3 regions of the Streptomyces sp. NPDC001781 genome follow, and region 2 is predicted to be linked to each of the others. Evidence: riboswitches for the same ligand, from Rfam matches in the RefSeq annotation. Region 2 holds a riboswitch; each other region holds the start of a gene.
What was found. A riboswitch is a leader RNA that binds a small molecule or an ion and turns the genes downstream of it on or off. The one in region 2 is predicted to bind cyclic di-AMP.

Region 1: linked by a shared signal. The riboswitch ahead of ACWCV3_RS23815 (M23 family metallopeptidase) and the one ahead of ACWCV3_RS24485 (M23 family metallopeptidase) in region 2 are both predicted to bind cyclic di-AMP.
Region 3: linked by a shared signal. The riboswitch ahead of ACWCV3_RS17060 (transglycosylase family protein) and the one ahead of ACWCV3_RS24485 (M23 family metallopeptidase) in region 2 are both predicted to bind cyclic di-AMP.

What each region holds. Positions count from the first base shown of each region.
Region 1 covers NZ_JBSFFI010000030.1:14,607-24,604, reverse strand. The annotation lists gene ACWCV3_RS23845 (hypothetical protein) at 1-65, opposite strand, end outside; gene ACWCV3_RS23840 (MerR family transcriptional regulator) at 543-881, shown strand; gene ACWCV3_RS23835 (N-acetylmuramoyl-L-alanine amidase) at 926-3,214, opposite strand; gene ACWCV3_RS23830 (SCO4225 family membrane protein) at 3,384-3,773, opposite strand; gene ACWCV3_RS23825 (dihydrofolate reductase family protein) at 3,943-5,076, shown strand; tRNA gene ACWCV3_RS23820 (tRNA-Met) at 5,142-5,215, shown strand; cyclic di-AMP (ydaO/yuaA leader) riboswitch at 5,476-5,643, shown strand; gene ACWCV3_RS23815 (M23 family metallopeptidase) at 5,653-6,693, shown strand; gene ACWCV3_RS23810 (aldo/keto reductase) at 6,784-7,731, shown strand; gene ACWCV3_RS23805 (PrsW family intramembrane metalloprotease) at 7,843-9,123, opposite strand; gene trmB (tRNA (guanosine(46)-N7)-methyltransferase TrmB) at 9,181-9,998, opposite strand, start outside.
Region 2 covers NZ_JBSFFI010000032.1:5,014-15,011, forward strand. The annotation lists gene ACWCV3_RS24450 (thymidine kinase) at 1-567, opposite strand, end outside; gene ACWCV3_RS24455 (alkaline phosphatase family protein) at 606-1,796, opposite strand; gene ACWCV3_RS24460 (DUF5998 family protein) at 1,796-2,392, opposite strand; gene ACWCV3_RS24465 (hypothetical protein) at 2,394-2,567, opposite strand; gene ACWCV3_RS24470 (bifunctional acetate--CoA ligase family protein/GNAT family N-acetyltransferase) at 2,796-5,597, opposite strand; gene ACWCV3_RS24475 (HPr family phosphocarrier protein) at 5,782-6,063, shown strand; gene ACWCV3_RS24480 (GntR family transcriptional regulator) at 6,245-6,928, opposite strand; gene ACWCV3_RS24485 (M23 family metallopeptidase) at 7,113-7,856, opposite strand; cyclic di-AMP (ydaO/yuaA leader) riboswitch at 7,869-8,022, opposite strand; gene ACWCV3_RS24490 (M16 family metallopeptidase) at 8,254-9,642, opposite strand; gene ACWCV3_RS24495 (M16 family metallopeptidase) at 9,639-9,998, opposite strand, start outside.
Region 3 covers NZ_JBSFFI010000016.1:77,283-87,280, reverse strand. The annotation lists gene ACWCV3_RS17080 (SurA N-terminal domain-containing protein) at 1-214, shown strand, start outside; gene ACWCV3_RS17075 (nucleoside triphosphate pyrophosphohydrolase) at 353-1,348, shown strand; gene ACWCV3_RS17070 (cytochrome P450 family protein) at 1,468-2,811, shown strand; gene ACWCV3_RS17065 (transglycosylase family protein) at 2,935-3,972, shown strand; cyclic di-AMP (ydaO/yuaA leader) riboswitch at 4,155-4,333, shown strand; gene ACWCV3_RS17060 (transglycosylase family protein) at 4,338-5,039, shown strand; gene eno (phosphopyruvate hydratase) at 5,369-6,655, shown strand; gene ACWCV3_RS17050 (FtsB family cell division protein) at 6,807-7,283, shown strand; gene ACWCV3_RS17045 (DUF501 domain-containing protein) at 7,330-7,887, shown strand; gene ACWCV3_RS17040 (Ppx/GppA phosphatase family protein) at 7,884-8,825, shown strand; gene ACWCV3_RS17035 (NAD(P)/FAD-dependent oxidoreductase) at 9,301-9,998, shown strand, end outside.

The DNA of each region.
Region 1 (9,998 bases), on a different contig from region 2:
TGATTGCTCTGCCCGGACTCCACGAGGGCGGCGATGTCAACGATCAGCTCGTCAGGCTTCGGCATGACGTCGGATTCTATGCGCCGGTCCGTGCCGGGCTGCGGGGGCCTCCGCGAAGGCCGCCGGAAACGGATACCTTTCCGTCGGACACGCGAAAATCTATCGCGGCCAACGTAGACATTCGAGGTGCACTTGGCTACGGTTTCTCTCGTAGCCGAGATCGATCAGGGTCGGGCAGACACGAACTGCCCGGCAGCCGTACAGGTGTGACAAGCGATCGGTCCAGAGGGAAGAACGGAGGAGTCGAGCGCCATCAGGATCGCCCGGACCGGCAGGCCGGCCTCCGGGTACCGCAGGACATCGATAGGCAGGTGGTCTCCGGTCACGCATCCGCGATCCCCGCACCCCCGTCGGAGTATCGGGCGGCCGTGCGGACACAGAAGGCCGACGCGGTATTAGGGTCGGCAGATGGTTGCAGTTCCTTCGGGGCCTTGGTGCCGTACGGCACCAAGGCCCCTCCACGCGTGCCACTGAGAGGTGAGATGACAGCAGACGAGTCGCTGGGCCGTCTCGACGACGACGACTACCCCGCCTACACGATGGGCCGGGCCGCCGAACTGATCGGCACCACGCCCGGCTTCCTCCGTGCCCTCGGCGAAGCACGGCTTATCACGCCCCTGCGCTCCGGGGGCGGCCACCGCCGCTACTCCCGCTACCAGTTGCGGATCGCGGCCCGCGCGCGTGAACTCGTGGACCAGGGCACGCCGATCGAGGCCGCGTGCCGGATCATCATCCTCGAGGACCAGCTCGAGGAAGCCCAGCGACTCAACGCCGAGTACCGCCGTGCCGGCGTGTCGCCCGGTCCCGCCGCCGACGCCTGAGGCGAGCGGGCCCGCCGGATCCGGCGGGCCCTCGGGTGGCCGGGCTACTTCAGGTAGACGATCCCGTCGGTCGTGATGGCCGGGCGGCCCGTCGTGGCGCGGACCACGATCTTCAGGGTGTGCTTCGCGCTCGTCGGCCAGGTCCTGGTCCACAGCGCGTCGCGGTAGGCCGTGGTGGAGGACTTCAGGTCGGCGGTGGTGACCTTGGTGCCGTCCACGTAGATGTCCGCCTGCCCCGAGGTCGACGCCCGGGAGACCACCCACGCGACCGAGCGGCCGGTGAAGGTCCAGGTCAGTGAGGCGTTCTTGGTGCTGCTGCCGAGGGAGCGGCCGCCCAGGTAACTGGATGAGGACTTGGCGGTCCAGGTGCCGGACCTGGTCGCCGAGGTCTCCTGGAGGATCACCGGGGTGCCCGGGACGGAGGCGCTCGCTGAGTTGCCGAGGGTGTCGTACGCCCGCAGCGTCCATGCCGTCGCCGCACCGGACCTGGCGGTCTGGGCGGCGCTGGTGACCGTCGGACCGTAGGTCCGGGCGAGCGGGGCGGTGAGGCGGGTCTCCCTCAGCGAGACGTTGTCCGCGGCCTTCCAGCCGAGGGTGAGCGGGACGGCGGTAGTGTTGACCGTGCCGGTCCGCAGCGAGAGGTTCGGCCTGGTGGTGAAGGTGGGCGCGGTGGTGTCTGCGACGACCGCGCGTTCGGCGCTGGTCGCCGTACGGCCCGACTGGTGCACCGCCTTGACCTGCACCTTGTGGGTGCCGGCCGGCAGCGTCAGCTTGGCCGAGGTGGCCGAACCGGCGACCGTGGCGGCCGTCCTGCCGTCGACCAGGACCTGGAACGAGGAGATCAGCGAGGCCGGGGTCGTCGTGGACCAGCTCACCGTGAGCGGGCCGTTGGTGTACGGGGTGGTGCCGACCGTCTCGGTACCGGTGACCGTGCCGAGGGTGAGGCCCGTGACGGGGCCCGCGGCCAGCGTGCGGACGGTGCCGAGGGCTGCGTAGAACGCGTCACCGGGGCACACCGTGTTGTACCCGTCGCGGTGGCCGTGGATCGCGGGGAGGGTCAGCTCCTCGCCCGGCTCCCACGTCCGCCCCGCGAAGTTCTGCCCGCTGAGCGCCGTGGTGAGGGTGACCGTCGCGTCCGGCTGCACCCCGTACTGGCCCAGTTTCCACGCGGCCAGACGTGCCACGGAGGCCATCGCGGCCATCGGGGGCGGCGAGTCGACGTACGTGCCGAGGACCGCGATGCCGGTCGTCTGCGAGTTGAAGCCGTACGCGTGCGCGCCCACGACCGGGAGGTCCACCCCGCCCTTGCGGCCCTCGTAGATCGTCCCGCACTTGTCGACGACGAAGTTGTAGCCGAGGTCCTTCCAGCCGAGCCCGGTCACGTCGTACGTGTAGACCGCGTTGATGATCGACGGCGCCTCGGCGCAGGTGTAGTCGTTGGTCGAGGCGGTGTGGTGGACCACCACCGCCTTGATCCTGCCGTCGATGTACGCCGGTGCCTCGGGGCTGATGGATTCGTCCGCCTTCCACCCCGAGCGCGGGATGATCGGCGGGCTGGGGACGGTGGAGCTCGGCGCGGCCGGGACGGACACGGACGCGGAGGGAGAGGCGGTGTCCGAGGGCGGTGCCGACGCGCTCTGGGACGCCGGGGGCGACTCGGCGGGCGGCTCGGTCGGCTGGTCCGGCGAGGATTCGGCGGCCGAGGGTTCGGCGGTGGTCGCGTCCGGCGGGGCGGGCTCGGTGGTGGCGACGTCCGTGGGGTCCGGTGTCCCGGCCGGGCTGTCGGTGGCGGTGGGCTCTCCGGTGTCGTCGGGCCCGTCCACGACGTAGGCGGCGGGCTCGGTGTCACCCCCGGTGTTCTTCCCGCCCGCCGTGATCATGTCGAGGCGGAGCCCCGCCGGCAGCTTCGTGGTGGCCCTGCCGTCGATCCGCACCTCGACGCCGTCCGACAGTCCCACCCACGCGGGCTCGGTGCCGCCGCGCGAGGCGTGCTGCTCGCCCGCACCCCGGTCGCTGTCCAGCAGCAGCCAGCGCGACCACTTCCCGGACGCCACGGCCCGCGAGCGCACCTCCACCTTCCCGGCCAGCCTGGCGGAGGGTTTCTCCCAGCTCACCCCGAGCATGCTGAACGGCTCGGCGTCCCGGCGGGCGAGCACCGCGCCGGTGCCGTCCCCCCGGGCGTCCAGCGCGGCCGACCGTACCCGGTCCCGTACCGGGGCGACGGCGCTCGTCCCGTCGTGCCCGGGGTCCCCGCCGCTCACCCCCTGCACGACCAACGTCCCGCACACGGCCGCCGCGACGGCCGCCCCCGTCCCCCACCAACGTGCCCTCATACCGGTTCGGACGCCTTTCCCCGCAGTGACTGGTCCATGGAGCCTTCACGAATCCCCCCTCCCCAGGAGGTTCGGTGAAGGGCATGATCGGAGGCTGACCGTACCTGATGAGGTCATGCCATCAATTGGGTTATACATTTTTTCCGTGGTCCATACCTGACCGGGAGACTCAGCGCCGCAGCGCACGCGCGAGCCGTCCGAGCAGCACGGCGTTGCAGAGACCGGCCAGGGCGGTACCGGCGGCGAAGACCGCCAGGCTCAGCGCGCCGTTCCCCAGGGGCCCGGACACCGTGATGGCGACGATGCTGAGCGGAGCCGTGGCCATGAGCGGCCAGATCCCGGCGAAACCGGGGTCGGGTGACAGACACACGGCCCAGAGGAAGAACCCGATCGCCGCCGCGACCACGGCGAGGTACCCGCGCGAGAGCCAGTTGTCCACGGCTGATGCCAGCAGTACCCGCACCCGCTGCCGGGGACGTGCGCCGGCGGATCCGAACCCCGAGAGCCGGGTGCCGGTGGCGAGGACGAAGAGGCGGCGCGGGCGGATGGCGTGCGGCATCGAGGTCTCCTTGTGGTCGCTGGTCCCACAGTGGGGCCGCGCCGCCGGGCGGGGATGAGTAGCCGTACTCATCCCCGCCCGGGCAGGGCACACACCGGTACGGAGTACAAAGGGGGTGCCCGCCCGTGGAACCCCGAGTCCGCGGCCCAGAGTCCGGAAGAGCGCGCCGATGCCCTACCCCCATGTCCTGCTGTCCGCCGCCGTCTCGCTCGACGGGTACCTGGACGACACCGGCCCCGAGCGGCTGCTGCTCTCCGGCCCCGCCGACTTCGACCGCGTGGACGAGGTGCGGGCCTCGGTGGACGCGATCCTCGTGGGCGCCGGGACCATCCGCGCCGACAACCCCCGGCTCCTGGTCAACTCGCCCGCACGCCGGGCCGCGCGGGTGGCCGAGGGGCGGGCGGAGTACCCGCTGAAGGTGACCGTCTCCGGGTCCGGCGATCTGGACCCGGCCGCCCGCTTCTGGCACACCGGCGGCGAGAAGCTCCTCTACACGACCGACGCGGGCGCGCAACGGGCCGCGGGGCTCCTCGGGGACAGCGCCGACGTGGTCCCGCTCGGCACGGCCCTCGACTGGCGTGCGCTGCTCACGCACCTGCACGACGTGCGCGGGGTACGCCGGCTGATGGTGGAGGGCGGCGGCACCGTGCACACCCAGCTCCTCCGGCAGGGCCTCGCCGACGAACTCCAGCTCGTCCTCGCCCCGCTCCTCGTCGGCGACCCGGCAGCCCCCCGCCTCTTCGGCCCCGGCGCGTACCAGGGCGGCCGGCTGCGGCTGACCGGCACCCGCCGGATCGAGGACGTCGTCCTGATGCGCTACGAGCCCACCGCCCCCGGCGCCGGCCCGCTGGACACCGCCGCCGACCGGCACTGGCTGCGCACCGCCTGCGAGCTGGCGGCGCTCTGCCCGCCCTCGGACACGGCCTTCAGCGTCGGCGCGGTCGTCGTCGCGGCGGACGGCACCGAACTGGCGCGCGGCTTCTCCCGCGAGGGCGGCGACCCTGTGGTCCACGCCGAGGAGGCCGCGCTCGCCAAGCTGGACCCGGCCGACCCGCGCCTGCCCGGCGCCACCGTCTACAGCAGCCTGGAGCCCTGCGCCCACCGAGCCTCCCGGCCCGTCCCGTGCGCCGGGCTGATCCTGGCCGCGGGGGTACGCAGAGTGGTCACCGCCTGGCGTGAGCCGGACACCTTCGTCACCGCGGCCGACGGTGCGGGTCTGCTGGCCGCCGAGGGCGTGGAGGTGGTGACGGTGCCCGGGTACGCCGCTCTCGCACAGCGGCCGAACGCCCACCTTGCGCACTGAGGCCCACGTCACGGCCCCATGTGTGCGCCGGACCCCGCGGATGACGTATGCTTGAGACACAACGACGCGGGGTGGAGCAGCTCGGTAGCTCGCTGGGCTCATAACCCAGAGGTCGCAGGTTCAAATCCTGTCCCCGCTACTGAAAACTCAGGGCCGGAATCCATTCAATGGATTCCGGCCCTGAGTGCTTTCCGGGACGGCTGGTGTTTTTGAGTCACCAGCGAAACCCCTGTGACTCCTGAAGCGCGGTCAACTCGACCTGTTCGTGCCGTTCCTGGCCGTTTCACCCCCCGTCAGAAGGTGAAACGATCAAGCCGAACGGGCTTGGAATCCGGTGCGCGTGTCTATTAACGTTCGATAACGCAGCGCGGTCGTTACAGCCGTCAGCAGAGACGGCGCCGTGCGCACACGCCGAATCCCGCGAGGGAACCGGGGACCCACCACTTTGGGGTGAATCGCGCCCTGTCCGCCGTGCACCACCCCTGGTGCACGCCGGGTTTACGCGCGTAGGAGACCTTCCTTCTCCGAACCCGTCAGCTAACCCGGTAGGCGGAGGAGGGAAAGGAGTGCGCCCGCGTGGCGTCCAACCGGCCTGCCCCACAAGTCCCGTTCGCGCCGGACGCGAGTGAGCCCTTTGCCTACGGCGCCCCCCGTGCCGATGGCGGCGCGTGGGAGGAGTGGAACCCCACCGAGGAGTCCGTTTCCCTCGGTGCCGCCGCACGCGGCCGCCACCGGGTGGCCAAGCAGCGCGGCGGCGGACTCGCCCGCAGTTCCACCGTGCTCGGTGTCGGTGTCGTCGCCGCCGTCGGCGCGGGTGGCATGGCGAGCGCCCACACCGGCAAGCCGCCCGTGTCCATCGCGATGCCCGACCTGCCCTCCGTGGACTCCCTGATCGACGGGCACCACCACACGCAGACGCCCGCCGCCTCCCTGGCCGGTGTCGCCACCGCCACGGCCACCGCCGCCGGCGAGGACTCCACCGCCGACGCGGGCGAGGCGCTGCGCAACCGGATCATGGCCCAGGCGGAGCGGCAGCAGAGCAAGGCCGACAGCCGGGCCACCGCGGCGGCCGTCGCCAGGGCCGACCAGCAGGCCGCGGAGGCCGCCGCCAAGGCGGTCGAGGAAGCCTCCGTGAAGGCCGCCGCGGCCAAGGAGAAGGCGGAGGCCGACGCCGAGAAGAAGGCGGAAGCGGCCCGGCTCGCCACGCTGGCCAAGCAGTACACGCTGCCGACCTCCTCGTACACGATCACCTCGACCTTCGGGCAGGCCGGCTCGATGTGGTCCTCCGGGTACCACACCGGGCTCGACTTCGCCGCGCCCACCGGCACGCTGATCAAGGCGATCCACAGCGGCACGATCACCGAGGCCGGCTGGGCCGGGTCGTACGGCTACCGCACGGTCCTCACCTTGGACGACGGCACCGAGCTGTGGTTCTGCCACCAGTCCTCGATCAGCGTGAGCGCCGGGCAGAAGGTGTCCACCGGCGAGGTCATCGGCCGTGTCGGCGCCACCGGCAACGTCACCGGTCCGCACCTGCACCTCGAGGTCCATCCCGGCGGTCAGCCCACCGGTACCGACCCGGGCGCGTGGCTGCGGAGCAAGGGGCTCACCCCCTGAGGCGGACGCGGCCCGGGGGTCCTGGCGTGGCGTGACCGGGTCCCGGCCCCTAACCGGAATGGACGGTACCGGGGTGGTCGTTGAGCAGGCATGACCGCTTCTCCGCGCAAACTCGGCTCCTCCTCCCTCGAGGTCTTCCCGCTGGCCCTCGGTGGCAACGTCTTCGGCTGGACCGCCGACCGGGACACGTCCTTCGCCGTCCTGGACGCCTATCGCGGCGCGGGCGGCAACTTCATCGACACCGCGGACGTCTACTCGGCCTGGGCCGAGGGCAACGAGGGCGGGGAGTCCGAGACGATCATCGGTGAGTGGGTGCGGGCCAGGGGGGTCCGCGACCAGGTCGTCATCGCCACCAAGGTCAGCCAGCATCCCGAGTTCCAGGGCCTCGGCGCCGCCAACATCAAGGCCGCCGCCGACGCTTCCCTGCGGCGTCTCGGTACCGATCACATCGACCTCTACTACACCCACTTCGACCAGCCCGAGGTGCCCGTCGAGGAGATCATCGGTGCGCTGGACGAGCTGGTGCGGGCGGGGAAGGTGCGGTACATCGGGGCGTCCAACATCAGCGCCGAGCGGCTGAAGGAGTCGCTGGAGTTCTCCGAGCGCTCGGGCCTGGCGCGGTACGTCGCGCTCCAGCCGCACCACAACCTCGTCTCGCGGGACACGTACGAGGGTCCGCTGCAGGACGTCGCCGCTCGCGAGGGGCTCTCGGCCGTGCCGTACTTCGCGCTCGCGTCGGGCTTCCTCACCGGTAAGTACCGGCCGGGGGCGGCGGTGGACAGCGCGCGGGCGGGTTCCGCGGCCAGGCATCTCGGCTCCGAGCGGGGGCAGCGGGTGCTGGCAGCGCTGGACGAGGTCGCCTCGGCCCATGACACCGCGGTGGCCACGGTCGCGCTGGCCTGGCTCGCCGCCCAGCCGACGGTCGCCGCGCCCATCGCCTCGGCCCGCACCGTGGACCAGCTCCCGGCGCTCCTGGACGTGGCTGAGCTTCGGCTGACGGCCGCGGAGCTGGAGTCGCTGACGGAGGCGTCCGCCTGAGATGAGCGGCCCCGGCCTCGCGGGTACGGGCTGGTCGCCGCCCCCTGCGATGCCGTGCCGGCCCCGCGTCCCTGAGGCACCGCCGTCGCCCCCCAGGGCGCACGAAGGACCCTAGGTGCGGTACGGGTTGTAGCCCGCGTACGGGGGTGCCGGGTGGCCGTAGCGCTGCCAGTAGGTGACGGGAGCGGGGGGCGGCGCCGTCAGGTGGGCCGCGTACTCCAGGGCCGGGCGGGAGAGGGACCGGGTTCGCCAGAGGGCCGTGAGGAGTTCGTGCTCCCGGGCGGCGAAGTCGGGGCCCACGCGGCCCGCGCGGGCGCGGTGGCGCAGCAGGGCCAGTTCCGTGGCGGCGGTCTCGTAGCGGACCACCGCGCGGGCGGCCGGGCGCCCACCCAGGAAGCGGCGGGCGTGGTCGCGGGCCAGGCGCCGGGCGCGCAGCGAACCGAGGGCGAAGGGCTCGGCGGGGGCGAGCCAGCCGGCGTAGACGTAGACGGGGAGTTCCTCGCGGGCCACGCGGAGTTCGCGCTGCCGGGAGCGGATCAGCAGCCAGGCCAGCAGGCCGAACGCGGGGGCCATGAAGCCGCCGTAGACGACGAGGAAGCCGAACTGGCCGAAGGCGGCCGAGCCGTTCCACAGGGCGTGCATGCTCATGGCCAGCAGGAGACCGCCCACCGGGAAGAGCCAGCGCAGCCGGCGCCCGCGGGGCAGCGCGGCCAGACCGAAGCCGATGCCGGTGAACACGGTGAACAGGGGATGGGCGAACGGCGACATCACCCCGCGCACGAAGAACGTCGCGGCGGTCACCGAGACGATGCCCGTGGTGCCGATGGACTGGTCGGTGCCGAAGGCGTTGCCCAGGTACAGGATGTTCTCGGTGAACGCGAACCCGGTCGCGGTCACCCCGGCTATCGCCGCGCCCCCGACCGGCCCCGTGAAGTCGCGTCTGCGGAAGACGAACACGAGCAGCACGGCGGCGGCCTTCGCGGACTCCTCCACCACCGGGGCGACCACCGTCGCGCCGAGCGTGTCCGCGCCTGACGGGTCGGCGGTCGCGGTGGCGATCCAGTGGGTGGCGAAGCTGTTGGCGACGATGGCGATCAGCGCCGCCGCGCAGGCCCCCCACGCGAAGGCGAACAGCAGATTCCGCCAGGGGCCGGGCCGTACCCGGTCCAGCCAGCGGAACGCGGCTGTCAGCCAGGGCACAGGCACCACGGCCAGACCCAGCCCGACGAGGAACCCCTCCGTACCGGTCTGCCGCCGCACCAGCGCCAGGATCACCAGACCGGACAGCGCCAGCAGCCCGGCCAGCGCCCCGTGCCGCACCCACTCCCGCCGCCACCAGGCCGGCCGGGGACCGTCGGGGTGGGGCGGGTACGGCTGAGAACTGATGGCCACGGCATCGACCCTAACGCCGACCGGGCCGTACGGCCCGGGGCTTCACGGCCCGCCGGGCTACGGGTTCGTGTGCGGTACGCGGCGGAAGAGGAGGTCGTTCACCACGTGGCCCTTGTCGAGGCCCTGGCCCTCGAAGCGGGTCAGCGGGCGGAACGCGGGACGCGGGGCGTAGCCGCCCTCGGCGCGGGTGTTCTCGAAGCCGGGGTGCGCGTCGAGCACCTCCAGCATCTGCTCGGCGTACGGCTCCCAGTCCGTCGCGCAGTGCACGGTCGCGCCGGGCGCCAGCCGGCTGGCGGCCAGGGTGAGGAACTCGGGCTGGATCAGCCGCCGCTTGTGGTGGCGCTTCTTGGGCCAGGGGTCGGGGAAGTAGACGCGGAGCCCGTCGAGGGAGTCGGGGGTGAGCATCTCCCGCAGCAGGATGATCGCGTCGCCGTTGCCGACCCGGACGTTGGTCAGGCCGCCCTGCTCGGCGAGGTTCAGCAGATTGCCCTGGCCGGGGGTGTGCACGTCGACGGCGAGGACGTTGGTGTCCGGGGCGGCCGCCGCCATCTGCGCGGTGGCCTCGCCCATGCCGAAGCCGATCTCCAGCACGACGGGACGGGAGTTGCCGAACAGTTCCGCGAGGTCGATGACCCGCTGCCCGTCGATGTCCAGCCCCCACTGCGGCCACAGCCGGGTCAGCGCGTCGGCCTGTCCGGTGGTGACCCTGCTGCGCCGGGGCTGGAAGCTGCGGATGCGCCGCTCGAAGTGCGATCCGGCGGGATCGGGCTGCGGGCCGTCGGGAAACCGGGGCTCGCCCTTGCTCCGCGAGGTCCGCGCGGAGGGCCCGGCCTCGGCGGGGCGGATGGCTTCGGGGGTGTTCACGGAGTCAGACA
Region 2 (9,998 bases):
GCGGCACAGGACCTCGTAACCGATGGCCGTGGCGGGGCGGTTGACGTCGCCGACCACCACCTGCTCACCCTCCACGACCATCTCGCCGCCGACCGTGCGGGCGTTGTGCGTGGCGCGGGCGCCGCACCAGCACATCGCCTCCACCTGGAGCGTCTCTATCCGGTCCGCGAGTTCGATCAGGCGCTGGGAGCCGGGGAAGAGCTTGGTGCGGAAGTCGGTGGTGATACCGAAGGCGAAGACGTCGAGGTCCAGGTCGTCCACGACGCGGGCGAGCTGGTCGATCTGCTCCGGGCCGAGGAACTGGGCCTCGTCCACGATCACGTAGTCCACCTTGCCGCCGCGCGACATCAAGGCGACGACATGGCCGTACAGGTCCATGCCCGGCATCGCCTCCACCGCGTCCGTGACCAGGCCGAGGCGGGAGGACAGCTTGCCCTCGCCGGCACGGTCGTCCCGCGTGAAGATCAGGCCCTGGAGTCCTCGCGCCGAGCGGTTGTGCTCGATCTGCAGAGCCAGGGTCGACTTCCCGCAGTCCATCGTTCCGGAGAAGAACACCAGCTCGGACATGAGGGGTTGAGCACCTTTCGGCGAGTTGAGGGTCGGGGTCAGGAACGGACTTCGAGGAGGGGGACGAGCTGCTCGGCCGGGGTCATCGAGCCGTGGTTGCCGACCATCAGCGACTCCTTGGGCTCCCGCTCGGAGGCGGTGATCAGCACGTCGTCGTACGCGGCGGCGACCACGTCGCCGATCCTCGGGTACACCCGCTCGTCGACGTGCGGGCCGAACCAGCCGGCCTGGACCGCCTCGTCGCGGGAGGCGATCCAGAAGCGGTCGCCGAGGACCTCGCGCCAGCAGGTCAGTACGTCGTTGGCCGCGCCGGGCACCGCGTACACGTGCCGGGCTCGGCCCTCGCCGCCGAGGAGGGAGACGCCGGCGCGCAGCTCCCAGTCCTCGTCGAAGTCGATGCGGTGCTCCTCGTCGAAGGGGATGTCGAGCATGCCGTGGTCGGCGGTGACGTAGAGCGCGCTGCGCGGAGGGAGCTGTCCGGCCAGGCGCTGGGCGAGCCGGTCGACGTACATGAGCTGGCCGCGCCAGGTGTCGGAGCCGATGCCGTAGCGGTGGCCGGCACCGTCGAGTTCGGCGTAGTACGTGTAGACCAGCGAGCGGTCCCCGGCGGCGAGCTGCTCGGCCGCGAGGTCCATGCGCTCCTCGGCGGCGAGGCTGCCGACGAAGGTGCCGCCGCTGAGCGCGACCTTGGTCAGCGGGGTGTTCTGGAAGTGGGGCGAGGACACCTGGGCGGCGTGCACCCCGGCACGGTCGGCCAGCTCGAACACGGTCGGGTACGGCTGCCAGGCGTGCGGCGGGGTCCAGGGCTGCCACCGGAGCTGGTTCATCAACTGGCCGGTGTCTGGGTCGCGCACGGTGTAGCCGGGCAGGCCGTGCGCGCCGGGCGGCAGGCCGGTGCCGACGGAGCCCAGCGAGGTCGCGGTGGTCGCCGGGTATCCGGCGGTGAGGGGGCGGCCGGTGCCGCCGCGCGAGCTGCCGAGCAGGGAGTTCAGGAACGGCGCCTCGTCGGGGTGGGCGCGCAGCAGTTCCCAGCCGAGGCCGTCGACGAGGAAGACGCAGACCCGGTCGGCGGGGGTCAGCTCGGTGATGGCCGGGGTCAGACCGGGAACGCCCAGGCCGGCCGCGAGGGTGGGCAGCAGGTCGGCGAGGGAGCCGTGGCCGTACTCGGGCAGCGGAGCGGAGGACAGGGCGAGGGGTTCCAGGGCGTCCCAGGCAGCGGGCTGGGACATCAGCGGGTGACGTCCGCGGTCGCCTCGGAGATGGACTGCGCGAAGGCGAGCGCCTGGCGCACGGTCTCCGGGCCGTCCCCGGCCTCGCTCACCCGCAGGCTGAGGTCGTCGGCGGTGGAGCTGCCGGTGTAGCCGTGGTCGGCCTCGCAGTTCTGGTCGCCGCAGGCGGCGGGTTCCAGGTCGAGTCGGCTGACCGCGCCCCAGCCGATGGTGAGGACGACCTCGCGGGGCAGGGTGCCCGGCGTGTACTGCTCGGGGTTGGCCACGACCCGGCTGACCACGACCGAGGAGATGCGGCCGATCTTCACGGACTCGGTGGACGTGGTGGCGTACGGCGTCGGGGAGGTGCCGTCGGCGGCCTGCTCGTCGGTGTGGCTGACGATGAAGCGGTTGGCGGTCAGGACGAGGACGGTGACGTGGCGGCGGACCTCGTTCTGGTCGAACGTGGTCTCCTGGTGGACCAGGTACGACCGGACGGCCTCGCCGCCGACGGCGGCCTCCACCGCCTCGGCCACGAGGGCCGGGTAGTAGCCGCTGCGCTCGATCGCCGCGCGGAGCCCCTGGGTCGTCGTACTGGTCTTGGCCATGGGGTCCATCCTAATCCGTGACCAGGTGCACTCCGGGCCAGTCGGGACGACCCGGCACCTCCCGCCGGACCAGTCCCGGCCGTATCTCGACGCCGCCGGCCGCGACGAGGCAGGAGACCGGTCCGCCGCCGCCGTCGGCCTCGAAGGCCACGATCACCGGCGGCTCCTCGCCGGGGGACCGCACCGCCCGGGCCCGCTCCTCGGGCGTGGGCGGGACGGAAGACGGGGTCCTGGAAGGCGAACGGACAGGACACCAGGGCCGGGGAGGAAGTGCGCCTCCAGGCCCTGGTGGTGGGTGAGGTCGTGCCCGGCGGCGAGCCGGAACCGCCCGGCGTCCCACCGAGCACCTCCCGGTCCCACCGGCTCCCCCCGGGCGGCGCCCGGCCGGCGATCTCCGTCGGGCTCCCCCCCCTCAGTACGCCGGCAAGGTGCGCGGCCCCAGGTCGTTGCGGGCCGGCGGGGGGGCCAGGCGGATGGTGGCGTCGAGGACGGTGATGCCCCGCTGGGCCACCACTACGGGCTCCAGGGTGACGGCGACCACCTCGGGGTGGTCGTCGACCAGGCGGGAGACCCTCAGGAGGAGTTGTTCCAGGGCCGGGGTGTCGACGGGGGTGGAGCCGCGCCACCCGAAGAGGAGGGGGGCGGTGCGGATGGAGCGGATCAGGGAGGTGGCGTCCCGGTCGGTGACGGGGACGATGCGGTGCGCCATGTCGTCCAGGAGCTGCGAGGCCGCCCCGGCCAGGCCGAAGGACAGCACCGCACCGGCCGCCGGGTCGATGACCGCCCGCACGACGGTGTCCACGCCCCGCGGAGCCATGGCCTGCACCACCGGCCGCAGTTGCTCGGGCGGGCCGAACAGTTCGGTCAACTCGCCGTACGCACGCCGTAGTTGCTCCTCGTCCGCGAGATCGAGCCGGACCCCGCCCAGGTCGGCGCGGTGCCGCAGGTGGGGCGCGGTGGCCTTGAGGACGACCGGGTAACCGAGACAGCGGGCGGCGGACGCGGCGGCGTCCGGGGTGGGCGCGGGCAGCGCCGGCCGGACGTGGATGCCGTAGGTGGCGAGCAGCTCACGGGTGTCCTCGGGGCCGACGGCGAACCCCTCGCCGCGTTCCAGCAGCCCGGCGATGATCTCGGCGGCCTTGCGCTCGTCGATGTCGTCGTACTCCGGCACCTTGCCGGGGTCGGCGGCCTCCCGGCGCCACTGCCCGTACCGGACGGCCTCGGCCAGCGCGCGGACCGCGCGTTCGGCGGCGGGGTAGGCCGGGATCAGCCGGGGCCCGTCCTGCCGGGCGGCGCCGTCCGGCACCGGCAAGGGAGGCAGTACGGGCGCGCCCGCCTTCGGGGCGGTGCTGGTGGCGGCGGACAGCGCCTCCGCCAGCCCGCCCAGCTCGACGTGCACGACCAGCACCGGCTTGCCCGGCACCGCGGCGGCGGCCGAGCGCAGCGCCTCCGCCAGTTCGGCGTCGTCCGGCGAGCCCTCACCGATGGCGGGGATGGCGGTGACCACGACGGCGTCGCAGGTGTCGTCCGCGAGGGCGTGGGCGAGCGCCCGGTGGAAGTCGGCGGCGGTGGCGCCGGTGGTCAGGTCCAGCGGGCGGGAGGGCCGCAGCCCCTCCGCGAGGCAGCGGTCGTAGGTGAGGACGCCGAGGGACTCGGAGTTGCCGAGGATGGTGACGCGCGGCCCGGCGGGCAGCGGCTGGCGGGCCAGCAGCAGCCCGGCGTCGACCAGTTCGGTGATGGTGTCGACCCGGATCACCCCGGCCTGCCGCAGCAGCGCGGACACGGTGGCGTGCGGGAGCCGGGTGGCCTGTACGGCGTGCCCCTGCGGCGCGGATCCCGCGCCCTGCACCACGACGAGCGGCTTGGCGGCGGCGGTGCGCCGGGCGAGCCGGGTGAACTTGCGGGGGTTGCCGATGGACTCCAGGTACATGAGGACGACATCGGTGTCGGGGTCGTCGAACCAGTACTGGAGGAGGTCGTTGCCGGAGACGTCCGCGCGGTTGCCCGAGGAGACGAAGGTGGAGACGCCCGTGACCCCGGTGACCCCTCCCCCGCGCCGGTGCAACCGGGAGAGGAGGGCTATGCCGATGGCACCGGACTGGGCGAACATCCCGATACGGCCGGGCCGGGGCATCTCCGGCGCGAGGGAGGCGTTGAGCCGTACCTCCTCGGCGGTGTTGATGACGCCGAAGGCGTTGGGGCCGATGATCCGCATGCCGTAAGCCCGCGCCTGCCGGACCAGCGCCCGCTGGCGCTCCCGCCCCTCGGGCCCGCTCTCCGCGTACCCGGCGGACAGCACGACGAGTCCCTGCACCCCGTGTTCACCGCACTCGGCGACCACCGCGGGCACCACGTCGGCGGGCACGGCGACCACGGCCACGTCCACCGGGCCCTCGATCCCCCGGACCGAGCGGCGGGCGGGCACCCCGTCGATCTCGTGACAGTCTTCCGCGAAGGCGTTGTTGACCGCGTACAGCGGGCCCGCGTACCCCGCGGCCCGGATGTTGCCGAGGACGCTGCGGCCGACCCCGCCGGGCGCACGGCCCACCCCGATCACGGCCACGGAACCGGGGGCGAGCAGCCGCCGCACCGAGTGGGCCTCGGCGCGCTGCTCCCTCGCGAGCTGCACGGCCATCGAGCGGTCGGTCGGTTCGAGCCCGAACTCCAGCCGGACCACGCCGTCCTCGAAGCTGCGCTTCTGGGTGTAACCGGCGTCGGTGAACACCTTGATCATCTTGGTGTTGGCGGGCAGCACCTCGGCGGCGAAGCGCCGGATACCGCGCTCACGGGCGACGGCCGCGATGTGCTCCAGCAGCGCGGAGGCCACACCCCGGCCCTGGTGGGCGTCCTGCACCAGGAAGGCGACCTCGGCCTCGTCGGCCGGGGCCGAGGCGGCCATGCCGTCGGCGCCGATGCGGTCGTAGCGTACGGTGGCGATGAACTCGCCTCCGACGGTGGCGGCGAGCCCCACCCGGTCCACGAAGTCGTGATGCGTGAAGCGGTGCACGTCCTTGGCGGACAGGCGCGGGTACGGCGCGAAGAAGCGGTAGTACTTCGACTCGTCGGACACCTGCTCGTAGAAGCTGACGAGACGGTCGGCGTCGTCGGCGGTGATGGGCCGGATGCGCGCGGTACCGCCGTCGCGCAGCACCACGTCCGCCTCCCAGTGGGCGGGATAATCGTGCCGGTCCTGCCGGTCCGCCGGGGTCTGCATGGGCCCAGGGTACGGCTCGCACGGGCGTACGGCGCGAGGCGGTGCGCGGGACACGGAAGCCGGAGCGAGGCCGCGGCCCGACGGCCGGTACGGAGAGGTTCCGGAACGGTGAAGTGCCGCTCCGGACACGGTTCCCCGTGTGGGAAACTGGTCTAGACAACCTGAGACTGAAGGGCAGCATCACATGGCTGAGCGCCGCGTCAACGTCGGCTGGGCCGAGGGCCTCCACGCCCGCCCCGCTTCCATCTTCGTCCGAGCCGCCACGGCCACAGGCGTCCCGGTCACGATCGCCAAGTCCGGCGGCATCCCGGTCAACGCGGGCTCGATGCTGGCCGTCCTGGGCCTGGGCGCCCAGGGTGGCGAGGAGATCGTCCTGGCCTCCGACGCCGACGACGCGGAGGCCGCGCTGGACCGGCTGGCCAAGCTGGTCGCCGAGGGTCTGGACGAGCTGCCCGAGACGGTCTGACCCCGTTCTCGGCGAAAAGCCGCGTCGCCCCCTTCAGCGGGCGGCGCGGCTTTTCGCTTTCACGGGCGCGGCGTACAGGGGGGAGCACCGAACGGGGTGCCGTCAAAAATTGCCGGCACCCCGGAACAAGGCAGCACAATTACCCGGCACGCGAATATCCCCCTTGTATACAGCGCCCGTGTTAATTCCGGAGTTCCGCTGTGTTTACAGCATGTTGCGCGCGCCGGGCCCGGCTGGCGGCGGGGGTGCGCAACCGGTGGGCCGGGGTCGCGCGCTCGGTGTGCAGCGCCATGACCGCCCGCGCGCGTTCGCCGTCACCGCGTGCCACGGCGTCCACGATCGCGCCGTGCTCCGCCCAGGTCTCCGGCGGGCCGGCCGGGCTCTCCTCGACGTACATCCACGCGATCTTGTGGCGGAGCAGGGTGAGCGCCGAGGTCAGCGCGTGGCTGCCGCACGCCTGGGCGAGCGTCTCGTGGAACCAGCCGTCCAGCGCGCGCAGGTCGCCGCTGCCGCCGAGCCTCGCCCGCTCCCTGCCCAGTCCGACCAGGCCACGCAGCACCTTCAGATGGGCCTCGGTGCGTCGCTGGGCGGCCCGCGCGGCACCGAGGGGCTCCAGCAGCAGGCGCATCTCCAGCAGGTCGGCGGCCTCCTGTTCGGAGGGCTCGGCCACACAGGCGCCCGCGTGGCGCCGGGTGACCACGAAGCCCTCGGCCTCCAGCGTGCGCAGCGCCTCGCGGACGGGGACGCGGGAGACGCCGTAGCGGCGGGCGAGCACCTCCTCGGTGAGCCGGCCGCCGCGCTCGTGGGTTCCGGCGACGATGTCGTCCCGGATCGCCGTGCACACCGAGTGCGCCGGAATACGCATGACCCACCTCCGCCTCAATGCCCGTGAAACGCCGACCACAGCGCCTTTCCCGTGACTCTATGGCAATGCGCGAGGATTTCCGACGGCGTACCGAAATCCATGGCTGGTTTTTGGACAGCGTCCGCGGGAAAGTTCAGCGAAAAGCCCCGGCCGGGTTGGGCCGGGGCTTTCACGGGACCGGGGGTCAGACGTTCACGCCGTGCTTGCGGAGGTAGGCGACGGGGTCGATGTCGGACCCGTAGTCGGGGCCGGTGCGGGCCTCGAAGTGCAGATGCGGGCCGGTGACGTTGCCGGTGGCGCCGGAGAGGGCGATCTGCTGGCCCGGGATGACGCGCTGGCCGACGGTGACGCCGATGGACGACAGGTGGCCGTACTGGGTGTACATGCCGTCGGCCATCCTGATCACGATCTCGTTGCCGTAGGCGCCGCCCCAGCCGGTGGAGACCACGGTGCCCGCCCCGGCCGCGTGGACCGTGGTGCCGCTGGCGGCGTGGAAGTCGATGCCGGTGTGCGAACCGGACGACCACAGGGAGCTGGAGGACTGGTAGGCGGTGGAGACGTAGGAGCCGGTGATCGGCATGACGAAGGAGTTGAGACGCTCGCGCTCGGCCTTGCGGGCGGCGCGCTCCTTGGCCTCGCGGGCCCGCTCGGCGGCGGCGCGCTCGGCGGCCTCCTCGGCGGCCCTGCGCTCGGCGGTCGCCTTCTGGGCGGTGGCCTGCGCGGCGATCTCGTCGGCGAGGGTGTCGCTGACGGCGATGACGGGGGTGAGGCCGGTGTTCTCGACGGAGTTGTCCGCGGCGATCGCCGGGGAGGCCGCGAGGGTGCCGACGACACCGGTGGTGAGGGCCGCCACACCGGCCGCAGTCGCGGTGGTGCGCTTGACCCGGCCGGGCTTGCGGTGCTTCCCGGTGGCGCACATGAACGCCATGAGCAGGCTGTTCCTTTCCTTCCCTCTCGCCTACCGGGTTAGCTGACGGGTTCGGAGCAGGAAGGTCTCCTACGGCCGCCCTCGCTCGCGCGCGGGCGCCCGATTCACCCCAGGGACTGCGGTGGGTCCCCGGCTCCCCCTGCGGGGGACTCGGCGATGGCTGTCCGGTGCCGCGGGCGCGGCGCACTGCCTGACGAACAGCCCGGAAGAAGCTAAAGGGGACGGGAGCGGATCTTCAAACGGGTCCGGACTTTTGTAGCGCATCCCACACTCCAGAGGGGTAACCTCCGCCCCAATCCGGACATTTGACGACCGGCGTTCGATACGACTTCCGAACACGGATGTGGGCCCCGACGGCTCATGCGCCGTCAGGGCCCACACGCGCCCACCTGGTCCGTTACTCGGCGGACACGACCTTCACCTCACCGATGCCGAGCGCCTCGACGGGCTCCTTGATCCGGGCGGCGTCGCCGACCAGGACCGTGACCAGCCGGTCGGCCGGGAAGGCGTTCACCACGGCGGCGGTGGCCTCCACGGTGCCGGTGGCGGCGAGCGTGCGGTACAGCTCCGCCTGGAAGTCGTCCGGCAGGTGCTGCTCGACCTGGTCGGCGAGGGTGCCGGCGACGGCCGCGGCCGTCTCGTACTTCAGCGGGGCCACGCCGACGAGGTTCTGCACGGCCACGTCCCGCTCGGCGTCGGTCAGGCCCTCGGCGGCCAGCGTGTGCAGCACGGTCCACAGGTCCGCCAGCGCGGGACCGGTGTTCGGCGTGTCCACGGAGCCGCTGATGGCGAGCATCGAGGCGCCGGTGCCGTCCGGGGCGGAGCGCAGCACCTGGCCGAAGGCGCGCACGCCGTAGGTGTAGCCCTTCTCCTCGCGCAGGACGCGGTCCAGGCGGGAGGTGAGCGTGCCGCCGAGGCAGTACGTGCCGAGCACCTGGGCGGGCCACACCCGGTCGTGCCGGTCGGAGCCGATCCGGCCGATGAGGAGCTGGGTCTGCACGGCGCCGGGCCGGTCCACGACGACCACGCGGCCGGTGTCGTCGGCGGTCACCGGCGGCACCGGGCGGGCCTGGCCGGGGGTGCCGGTCCAGGCTCCCAGGGTCTCGGCGAGCAGCGCGTCGAGGTCGATGCCGTCCAGGTCGCCGACGACCACCGCGGTGGCGGTGGCGGGGCGGACATGGCGGTCGTAGAAGGCACGGACGGCGCCCGCGTCGATCTTCGCGACGGTCTGCTCGGTGCCCTGGCGCGGCCGGGACATGCGCGCGGAGGCCGGGAACAGCTCCTTGGACAGCTCCTTCGCGGCGCGGCGGGCCGGGCTGGCCAGCTCGTGCGGGATCTCGTCCAGGCGGTTGCGGACCAGCCGCTCGATCTCGCTCTCCGCGAAGGCCGGGGCGCGCAGGGCGTCGGCCAGCAGGGTGAGGCCCTTCTCCAGACGGGAGGCGGGCACCTCCAGGCTGAGCCGGACGCCGGGGTGGTCGGCGTGCGCGTCCAGCGTGGCGCCGGCCCGCTCCAGTTCCGCGGCGAACTCCTCTGCGGAGTCCTTGTCAGTGCCCTCGGAGAAGGCGCGCGCCATGATCGTGGCGACACCGTCGAGACCGGCCGGCTCGGCGTCCAGGGGGGCGTCGAGCAGCACCTCGACGGCGACGACCTGCTGGCCGGGGCGGTGGCAGCGCAGCACGGTCAGACCGTTGTCCAGCGTGGAGCGCTCGGGCGCCGGGAACGCCCAGGGCCTGGCCTCGCCGGCCTGCGGCTGGGGGTGGAACTCCATGGGGGCGAGCTCGGTCACTTGGCCGTCTCCTCGTCGTCGTTGCCGGCCTCTACGGTGGCCTCGTGCTCCGGGTCGTCGGGCAGGCCGGTGTCCTCGACCGCCTCCGGGGACTTCGGCTCGTAGACGAGCACGGCGCGGTTGTCCGGGCGGAGGCGGGCCGCCGCGACCTCGCGGACCTCCTCGGGGGTGATGTCGAGAACGCGCCGGACGGCGGACAGGGCGAGCTGCGGGTCGCCGAACAGGACGGCGTACCGGCACAGTTCGTCGGCGCGGCCCGCGACGGTGCCGAGCCGGTCCAGCCACTCGCGCTCCAGCTGGGCCTGGGCGCGCTCCATCTCCTCCGGGGTGGGGCCCTGCTGCGCGAAGCGGGCCAG
Region 3 (9,998 bases), on a different contig from region 2:
CAACCTCGGTCTCCAGATCGAGGCGCGGAAGCTCGCCGCCAAGCTCGGCACCGACACCAGCCAGCCCCCGTTCTGGGCCGCCCTCTCCAAGGCGTCCAAGGCGCTCCGCATCGACGTCAACCCCCGCTACGGCGCCTGGGACGTGGCCAAGAGCAGCCGGGTCGACGCCCGTACGCCCTGGCTGCGGGACGCCTCGGCGACACAGAGCACCTGAGTGCTGCACGTCCGGTGCGGTGCGGACGACCTGCGGGTTCCCGGCCCCGCGCGGCGTTCCGGGCATACGATCACAGGACTCCTGCACCCCTGTGGATAACCCGGCCCGCCATTGCGCGTCCTGGGTTACGTTCGGATCGTGAACGCAAACAGCTCCGCATCCGCCCCCGGCCGCATCGTCCTGCTCACCACCAGCCACCGCGTCGCCCCCGGCCTGCTGTCCTGGCCCGCCTGGCAGGCGCTGCGCTCCGCCGACGCCGTGCTGTGCGCGGACGGCGCGCATCCGCAGGTGCCGTATCTGCGCGAGGCCGGGACAGCTGTGACGGAGGCGTCGCCGACCGCCGAGGAACTGGTGGACGCCTGCGCGGGCGGCCGCACGGTGGTCGTCGTCGCCACCGGTGAGGGAGAGCCCGCCCTCACCGACGGCCTCGCCCGGCTCGCCGGCTCCGGCCGCGTGCGGATGCCCGAACTGGAGCTGCTGCCCGCCTCCTACGACCTGCCCGGCGCCCGCCTGCTCGATCTCGTCCAGGTCATGGACCGCATCCGCGCCGAGTGCCCCTGGTCCTCCCGGCAGACCCACGAGGGCCTGGCCAAGTACGGCATCGAGGAGGCGTACGAACTGGTCGAGGCCATCGAGGCGGGCGACCGCGAGGAGCTGCGGGAGGAACTGGGCGACGTGCTGCTCCAGGTCGTCTTCCACTCCCGCATCGCCGAGGAGGACGCGCAGGCACCCTTCTCCGTCGACGACGTCGCCGGGGGCATCGTCGCCAAGCTGATCCACCGCCACCCGCACGTCTTCGGTGACGAGGATGCCGAGACCCCCGAGGACGTCAAGGCGCACTGGCTGCGCACCAAGGCCGAGGAGAAGCAGCGCAGCTCCGTCACCGAGGGCGTCCCCCTCGGCCAGCCCGGCCTCGCCCTCGCCGCCAAGCTGGCCTCCCGCGTCCGCACCGCCGGCCTGGACGTGCCCCTGCCCCAGGGCGACGGCATCGGATACGAACTGCTGGACCTGGCCGCCCGCGCCGAACAGGCGGGCGTCGACCCGGAAGCCGCCCTGAGAGCGGCTGCCCGCACCTACCGGGACGCGATACGCACCGCGGAGGGCGTACCCGCCCCGGACACCGGCACCGAGTAACCCCGCCGGCCCGGCCCGCACCGGCGCGGGCTCCCCACCAGCACAGAGCCCCCCTCCCGCAGACCCGAGGGAAAGGAGCCGACCCGCCTCCACCCCGGCCCGCCGGATACCGTCGGGGAGTGACCCAGCCGCACCAGCCCACCCCCGACGACCCCACCTCCGGAGCTCCCTCCCAGGCCCCGGCCCCGGACCTCTTCACCTGGGAGTTCGCCGCCGACCCCTATCCCGCCTACGCCTGGCTGAGGGAGCACGCTCCCGTGCACTGGACCAAGCTGCCCAGCGGGGTGGACGCGTGGCTGGTCACCCGGTACGCCGATGCCAAGCAGGCCCTGGCCGACCAGCGGCTCAGCAAGAACCCGGCGCACCACGCCGAGACCGCGCAGGCCAAGGGGAAGACCGGTATCCCCGGTGAGCGCAAGGCCGACCTGATGACCCACCTGCTGAACATCGATCCGCCGGACCACACCCGGCTGCGCCGGCTGGTCAGCAAGGCGTTCACCCCGCGCCGGGTGGCCGAGTTCGAGGGCCGGGTGCAGGAGCTGACGGACGACCTCATCGACCGGTTCGCCGAGCGGGGCTCGGCAGACCTCATCCACGAGTTCGCCTTCCCGCTGCCCATCTACGCCATCTGCGACCTGCTCGGCGTCCCGCGCGAGGACCAGGACGACTTCCGGGACTGGGCGGGGATGATGATCCGGCACGGCGGCGGGCCCAGGGGCGGGGTGGCGCGTTCGGTGAAGAGGATGCGGGGCTATCTCGCGGACCTCATCCACCGCAAGCGCCAGGCACTCCCCGCCGAGCCGGCGCCCGGCGAGGATCTCATCTCGGCGCTCATCCGGGCCTCCGACCACGGCGAGCACCTCACCGAGAACGAGGCCGCCGCCATGGCCTTCATCCTGCTGTTCGCGGGCTTCGAGACCACCGTCAACCTGATCGGCAACGGCACCTACGCGCTGCTCACCCACCCCGACGAGCGCCGCCGCCTCCAGCTCTCGCTGGCCGCCGGGGAGACGGGCCTGCTCCAGACCGGGGTGGAGGAACTCCTCCGCTACGACGGGCCGGTGGAGCTGGCGACCTGGCGTTACGCCACCGAGCCGCTCGCCATCGGCGGCCAGGACATCGCCGCCGGGGACCCGGTGCTGGTGGTCCTCGCGGCGGCGGACCGCGACCCGGAGCGCTTCACCGACCCCGACCTGCTGGACCTCGGCCGCCGCGACAACCAGCACCTGGGGTACGGACACGGCATCCACTACTGCCTGGGCGCCCCGCTCGCCAGGCTGGAGGGACAGACCGCGCTCGCCACCCTGCTCACCCGGCTGCCGGACCTCGCCCTCGCGGCCGATCCGGCCGACCTCCGCTGGCGCGGCGGGCTGATCATGCGTGGACTGCGCACCCTGCCGGTGGAGTTCACACCGGTCGGTCCCCGTCGTGAAACCACCTGTGACGGATGTTCAACTAAGTGATCTTCACGTGATCTCTGCGGCATGAACTTGTGACAAGTGTTCGTCTGACGCTACGTTCACCCATCAGCATGGCGCCGAGCACCACTCGCCACGCCGTACCGCTGTCGCACGAAAGGCAACCGCATGCTCTCCGGGAACGGTAGGCACCGTCGCCCCCGCCAGGCTCCGGCGCTCCTCGTCGCGGCCGGCGTCACCACGTCAGCCATCGCCATCCCGCTCCTCGGGGCGGCGAGCGCCGACGCGGCCGACGGCACCACCTGGGACAAGGTCGCCGAGTGCGAGAGCGGTGGCTCCTGGAGCGCCGACACCGGCAACGGTTATTACGGCGGCCTCCAGATATCCCAGGACGACTGGGACAAGTACGGCGGCACGCAGTACGCGGCCAGCGCCGACCAGGCCAGCCGTTCGCAGCAGATCTCGGTGGCCGAGAAGATCCTCGCCGACCAGGGCACCACCCACTGGGCCACCTGCGCCCTGCTCGCCGGACTGACCTCGAACTCCGGCTCGGTGGACGTCGACACGGGTGTGAGCGAGTCCCCCTCCGCCAGCCAGGGCGGTCCGGACGGGGGCGCCGGCAAGTCGAGCGAGACCCCTGGAGCGGGCGCTTCGTCCGATGGTTCCGACTCGTCCCGACCGGGCGACTCCTCCCCCTCGTCCCACTCGTCCGACTCCTCCGCCAAGGGCACCGGCAAGCCGTCCCCGAACGCGAGCGAGAAGGGTGCCTCGGGCGACGCCGGGAAGGATGCCGGTGCCGCCCGCTCCGACGCGTCCGCACCCCCGGCCGCCGGCCACGGGGACAAGGGGGTCGGTTCGCCCTCCACTGCCCCCGCGGCCGAGGACGACGAGTCGTGGGAGGACGGCGGCTCCTGGAGCCTCGTCGACACCGGCGACCTCGGCGGCGGCCGTCACCGCGGCGGCAGCGCCGACGAGAACGCGACGGAAGGTCAGCACACGGCCGGAACCGGTCGCCATGTCGCCGCCTCCGCGGGCACCTACACCGTCCGTGACGGCGACACCCTCGGCTCCATCGCCGACTCCCTTGACGTGGACGGCGGCTGGCAAGCCCTCTACTCCGCGAACAAGCAGGCCGTCGGTGCGGACCCGAACCATGTCGACCCGGGTCAGGCCCTGGAAGTGCCGGGCGAACAGGACTCCGAATAGCGGCATTTGACGCCCCGCTATACTGTTATATGTCCTATTTGGCGAAAGTGTGGGATGACTCTCAGAAGACCTGATCGTCTTTGAATTTCGCCGCGCGGCATGTCTACGGTCGGGACCGCTCGTCACCACGAGCCCCCGTGGCCGCAACGCCGAATCCTGCCAGCGGTCGTCGGGGACAGTCGTCGCGTCAAGCGCCGTAGGCAGGAGCGGGGGACCCAAGGTAGGTGCCCGGACCGGTGGCTGACACCGGAACGGGCTTGGGGTGGAGCCACGCCTTCCAGAAGTACCGGGGAGGGGTGGCCGGGCAACTCAACCGGCCCGAACCCGACAGCTCACCTCGCAGGCGTCGGTGAGGGGATCGATCCATGCTGTTCTCCAGCAAGGGCAAGCACCGTCGCCCGTCCAAGACCGTCCGTGTCCTCGCGCTCGCCGGTGTCGCCGGTGCCGCCGTCGCGGGCCCGGTGATGGCGTCGGGCAGCGCCTCCGCCGCCACCGGTTCCGAGTGGGACGCCGTCGCCCAGTGCGAGTCGGGCGGCAACTGGTCCATCAACACCGGCAACGGGTACTACGGCGGACTCCAGTTCTCCGCCTCCACCTGGGCCGCGTACGGCGGCACGCAGTACGCCGCCACCGCCGACAAGGCGGGCAAGGGGCAGCAGATCGCCGTCGCCGAGAAGGTGCTCTCCGCCCAGGGCAAGGGCGCCTGGCCGGTCTGCGGCACGGGCCTGTCCGGCGCGACGTACAGCGGTTCCGCCGCCCCGGCTCCCTCCACGGACGCCAAGACGGAGGACAAGGCCGCGGCCGGCACCTCCGACCGCGCCGCCGGCGGCCAGGCCGCCTCCCGGTCCACCGAGCGTCCGGACGTGAGCAGGACCGTCACCACGCCGACCGGTGGCAAGGTCAAGAAGGGCGACGGCGAGTACAAGGTCGTCAAGGGCGACACGCTCAGCTCCATCGCCGCCGAGCACAAGGTCGAGGGCGGCTGGAAGAAGCTGTACGACCTGAACAAGGACATCGTCGAGAAGGCCGACTTCATCTTCCCCGGCCAGATGCTGCACCTGAAGTAACCGCGACCCGCTCGGCGGACGGCCATCCTGCTGAGGCCGGCCCCGGGCTTCCGGTCCCGTCGACGGACCCCCCCCGCCCCGGTGCGCGTTCCCCCCGCGTGCCGGGGCGGTGCGCGTTCCATGCCGGTCCGGCGCGGCTGCCCGGCCGTCCGGAAGGTTTGCCCAGAACCCTTTGTTCCGGACGGGAACAATGGGTACCGTCTCCCTGTCCCACCCCGTCCACGAGGCGGTCGGTCGACGGCCGGCGCCCCTTGGACGGTTAGGCTCTAGACGCAAGGCATGCCATCCGGCGCACGCCCCGCACTCATCGCGTCACATCCATGAAGGAGATGCTCGTGCCGTCCATCGACGTCGTCGTAGCCCGGGAAATCCTGGACTCCCGAGGCAACCCCACGGTCGAGGTCGAGGTCGGCCTCGACGACGGCAGCACGGGTCGTGCCGCCGTCCCGTCCGGCGCCTCCACCGGTGCCTTCGAGGCCATCGAGCTGCGTGACGGTGACCCGAACCGCTACCAGGGCAAGGGTGTCGAGAAGGCCGTCCTCGCCGTCATCGAGCAGATCGGCCCCGAGCTGGTCGGCTACGACGCCACCGAGCAGCGCCTGATCGACCAGGCCATGTTCGACCTGGACGCCACCGACAACAAGGGCTCGCTCGGCGCCAACGCCATCCTCGGCGTCTCCCTCGCCGTCGCCCACGCCGCGTCCGAGGCCAGCGACCTGCCGCTCTTCCGCTACCTGGGCGGGCCCAACGCGCACCTGCTCCCGGTGCCGATGATGAACATCCTGAACGGCGGCTCGCACGCCGACTCCAACGTGGACATCCAGGAGTTCATGATCGCCCCGATCGGCGCGGAGTCCTTCTCCGAGGCCGTCCGCTGGGGCGCCGAGGTCTACCACACGCTCAAGAAGGTCCTGAAGCGCAAGGGCCTCGCCACCGGCCTCGGCGACGAGGGCGGCTTCGCGCCGAACCTCGGCTCCAACCGTGAGGCCCTCGACCTCATCCTCGAGGCCGTCAAGGAGGCCGGCTACGCCCCCGGCGAGCAGATCGCCCTCGCGCTCGACGTCGCCGCGTCCGAGTTCTACAAGGACGGCAAGTACCTCTTCGAGGGCAAGGAGCGCTCCGCCGCCGAGATGACGGAGTACTACGAGGAGCTGGTGGCGGCCTACCCGCTGGTCTCCATCGAGGACCCGCTGTTCGAGGACGACTGGGCGGGCTGGAAGGTCCTCACCGACCGCATCGGCGACAAGGTGCAGATCGTCGGCGACGACCTGTTCGTCACGAACCCCGAGCGTCTCGCCCGCGGCATCGAGGAGGGCGTCGCCAACGCCCTGCTGGTCAAGGTCAACCAGATCGGCTCGCTGACCGAGACCCTGGACGCCGTCGAGATGGCCCAGCGCAACGGCTACAAGTGCATGATGTCCCACCGCTCCGGTGAGACCGAGGACGTCACCATCGCCGACCTGGCCGTCGCCACCAACTGCGGCCAGATCAAGACCGGTGCCCCGGCCCGCTCCGAGCGCGTCGCCAAGTACAACCAGCTCCTGCGCATCGAGGAGATCCTCGACGACGCCGCGGTCTACGCCGGCCGCAGCGCCTTCCCGCGCTTCAAGGGCTGACCCCCGGCGGGTCCGCGCGAGCCGGCCCCGCCCCGTCGTACGTACGTCCCCGGACCCGGTCCCGTACCGTGTCCGGGGACGTACGCGCGTGTGAGCCCAGCGGCACGCGCACAGCACAAGACGCACAGGCACAGTGGAGGCGGAGAGCCAGATGGCCGCGAGGGACCGGGACCGTTTCTCCACCACGACCAGGCTGCGGCTGCTCGGTGAGCAGACGGCGGCCCGCGTCTACCGCTCCCAGACCAAGCGGCAGGCCCGCCGTTCCCGCCTCACCGGCCGCGCCGCCCTGCTGGCCCTGGTGCTGTGCTCGATGATCGTGGCGCTCGCCTACCCGATGCGGCAGTACGTCTCCCAGCGTGCCGAGATCGCGGACCTGAAGCACCGCCAGGAGCAGGCCCGGGCCCGCGTCGAGCAGCTCAGGGACGTCAAGGCCCGCTGGCAGGACGACGCCTACGCCGAACAGCAGATCCGGCGCAGGCTGCACTATGTGATGCCCGGTGAGACCGGATACGTCGTGATCGATCCGGGCGCGGCCCAGCAGTCCCGCACCGACCGCGGCGCCGCCCACCGGCCCTGGTACGCCAACGTCTGGGACGGCGTCGACAAGTCCGACGCCTCCGACCAGTGACCGGCACCCGCCGGTGACCGACGACAAGCCACTTACGGAAGCAGTCATGGAAACGCCCCCGCCCCACACCCCGCGCACCGAGCCCACCGAGGCGGACATCGCCGCCTTCGAGCTCCAGCTCGGCCGCCCGCCGCGCGGCCTGCGGGCCATCGCCCACCGCTGCCCCTGCGGCCAGCCGGACGTCGTGGAGACCGCGCCCCGGCTGCCCGACGGCACGCCCTTCCCGACGACGTACTACCTGACGTGCCCCCGTGCCGCCTCGGCCATCGGCACGCTGGAGGCCAACGGCGTCATGAAGGAGATGACCGAGCGGCTGCAGACCGACCCGGAGCTGGCCGCGGCCTACCGGGCCGCGCACGAGGACTACATCCGGCGCCGGGACGAGATCGAGGTGCTGGCGGGCTTCCCCAGCGCGGGCGGCATGCCCGACCGGGTGAAGTGCCTGCACGTCCTGGTCGCCCACTCGCTGGCCGCCGGACCGGGCGTGAACCCGCTGGGCGACGAGGCCGTCGCCATGCTGCCCGAGTGGTGGGCGAAGGGCCCCTGCGTGGTACCCGGCGCCTGCGCCGCGGAGGCCGCCTCCGGCACACAGGAGCAGCGATGACCCGTGTGGCCGCCGTGGACTGCGGCACCAACTCCATCCGCCTGCTGGTCGCCGACGCCGACCCGGAGACCGGTGAACTGACCGAGCTGGACCGCCGGATGACGATCGTCCGGCTCGGCCAGGGCGTCGACCGCACCGGCCGCCTCGCCCCCGAGGCACTCGAGCGCACCTTCGCCGCGTGCCGGGAGTACGCCGAGGTCATCCGCGGACTCGGCGCGAGCAGGGTACGGTTCGTCGCCACCTCCGCCTCACGCGACGCGGAGAACCGGGACGAGTTCGTGCGCGGGGTGGTGGACATCCTCGGCGTGGAGCCGGAGGTCATCACCGGCGACCAGGAGGCCGAGTTCTCCTTCACGGGCGCGACCAGGGAGCTGTCCGGCGGCGACCATCTGGAGAAGCCGTATCTCGTGGTGGACATCGGCGGCGGCTCCACCGAGTTCGTCGTGGGCGACGGCCACGTGGGCGCCGCGCGGTCGGTGGACATCGGCTGCGTACGGCTGACCGAGCGGCACCTGGTGCACGACGGCGAGGTCACCGACCCGCCGGCGCACGAGCAGGTCGCCGCCATGAGGGCCGACATCGCGGCGGCGCTGGACCTGGCCGCCGAGACCGTGCCGCTGGAGCGGGCCCGCACCCTGGTCGGGCTCGCGGGCTCGGTCACCACGGTGGCCGCCATCGCCCTGGAGCTGCCGGAGTACGACTCCGCACGCATCCACCACGCCCGGATCTCGCGCGGCCACGTCCGCCGGATCACCGAGTGGCTGCTCGGCTCCTCGCACGCCGAGCGTGCGGAGATCCCGTCCATGCACCCCGGCCGGGTGGACGTGATCGGCGCGGGTGCCCTCGTGCTGCTCTCGATCATGGAGCGGACCGGTGCGGAGGAGGTCGTGGTCAGCGAGCACGACATCCTCGACGGCATCGCGTGGTCCGTCGCCTGACGGCGCACGACCGCTCCGAGGCCCGCACCCGCACTACTTGTTACCGTCCAGTAGTGTGCGGCTGAGCAGCCTGGACGACGTTTGAGCGCCTCCGCGGGGCGGCCGGCACGCCGCTTCGCGGGACTCTCGGCACAACCTTCGTGAAGTTCTTCACAAGGAAATCGGCCCCCGCGGGGGACACAGGGGTCCGCATTGACCCGTTCGAGGCCCGGACGGCCCCTGGAGCATGATCACGACCGTATGGCGACGGGGTTTCGGGCGAGTGTCCGGAGGTCCCGGATGGGGTGCCGCAGGAGGGGTCGAAGGGGTCGGAAAGCCAGCTCAAGCGGCATTGACAACGGGTCAGGATCACGTGGGGTTCCCCCTTGTGAACATGACCTGCGTCACGCGGATGGCGGAGGATAACACACCCCCTCTTCATGCTTGTGAAGGGGCGCACGAGCCACCCCCCTTGGGCGGGTGGATACTCGATGGCATGAGCACCACGGAGCGTCCCAGGATCCTCGTAGTAGGCGGTGGGTACGTAGGCCTGTACGCAGCTCGGCGCATCCTCAAGAAGATGCGCTTCGGAGAGGCGACCGTCACGGTCGTCGATCCCCGGTCGTACATGACCTACCAGCCCTTCCTCCCCGAAACCGCCGCCGGCAACATCTCCCCTCGCCACGTCGTCGTACCGCTGCGACGCGTGCTGCCGAAGGCGGAGGTCCTCACCGGCCGGGTCACCACCATCGACCAGGACCGCAAGGTCGCCACGATCGCCCCCCTCGTGGGCGAGGCGTACGAGCTGCCGTTCGACTACCTGGTCATCGCCATGGGCGCGGTCTCGCGCACCTTCCCGATCCCCGGCCTCGCCGAGCAGGGCATCGGCATGAAGGGCATCGAGGAGGCCATCGGCCTGCGCAACCACGTCCTGGAGCAGCTCGACAAGGCCGACTCCACGACCGACGAGGAGATCCGCCGCAAGGCGCTCACCTTCGTCTTCATCGGCGGTGGCTTCGCGGGTGCGGAGACCATCGGCGAGGTCGAGGACATGGCCCGCGACGCCGCCAAGTACTACAAGAACGTGTCCCGCGAGGACATGCGCTTCGTCCTGGTCGACGCCGCCGACAAGATCCTCCCCGAGGTCGGCCCCAAGCTCGGCCAGTACGGCAAGGAGCACCTGGAGAGCCGCGG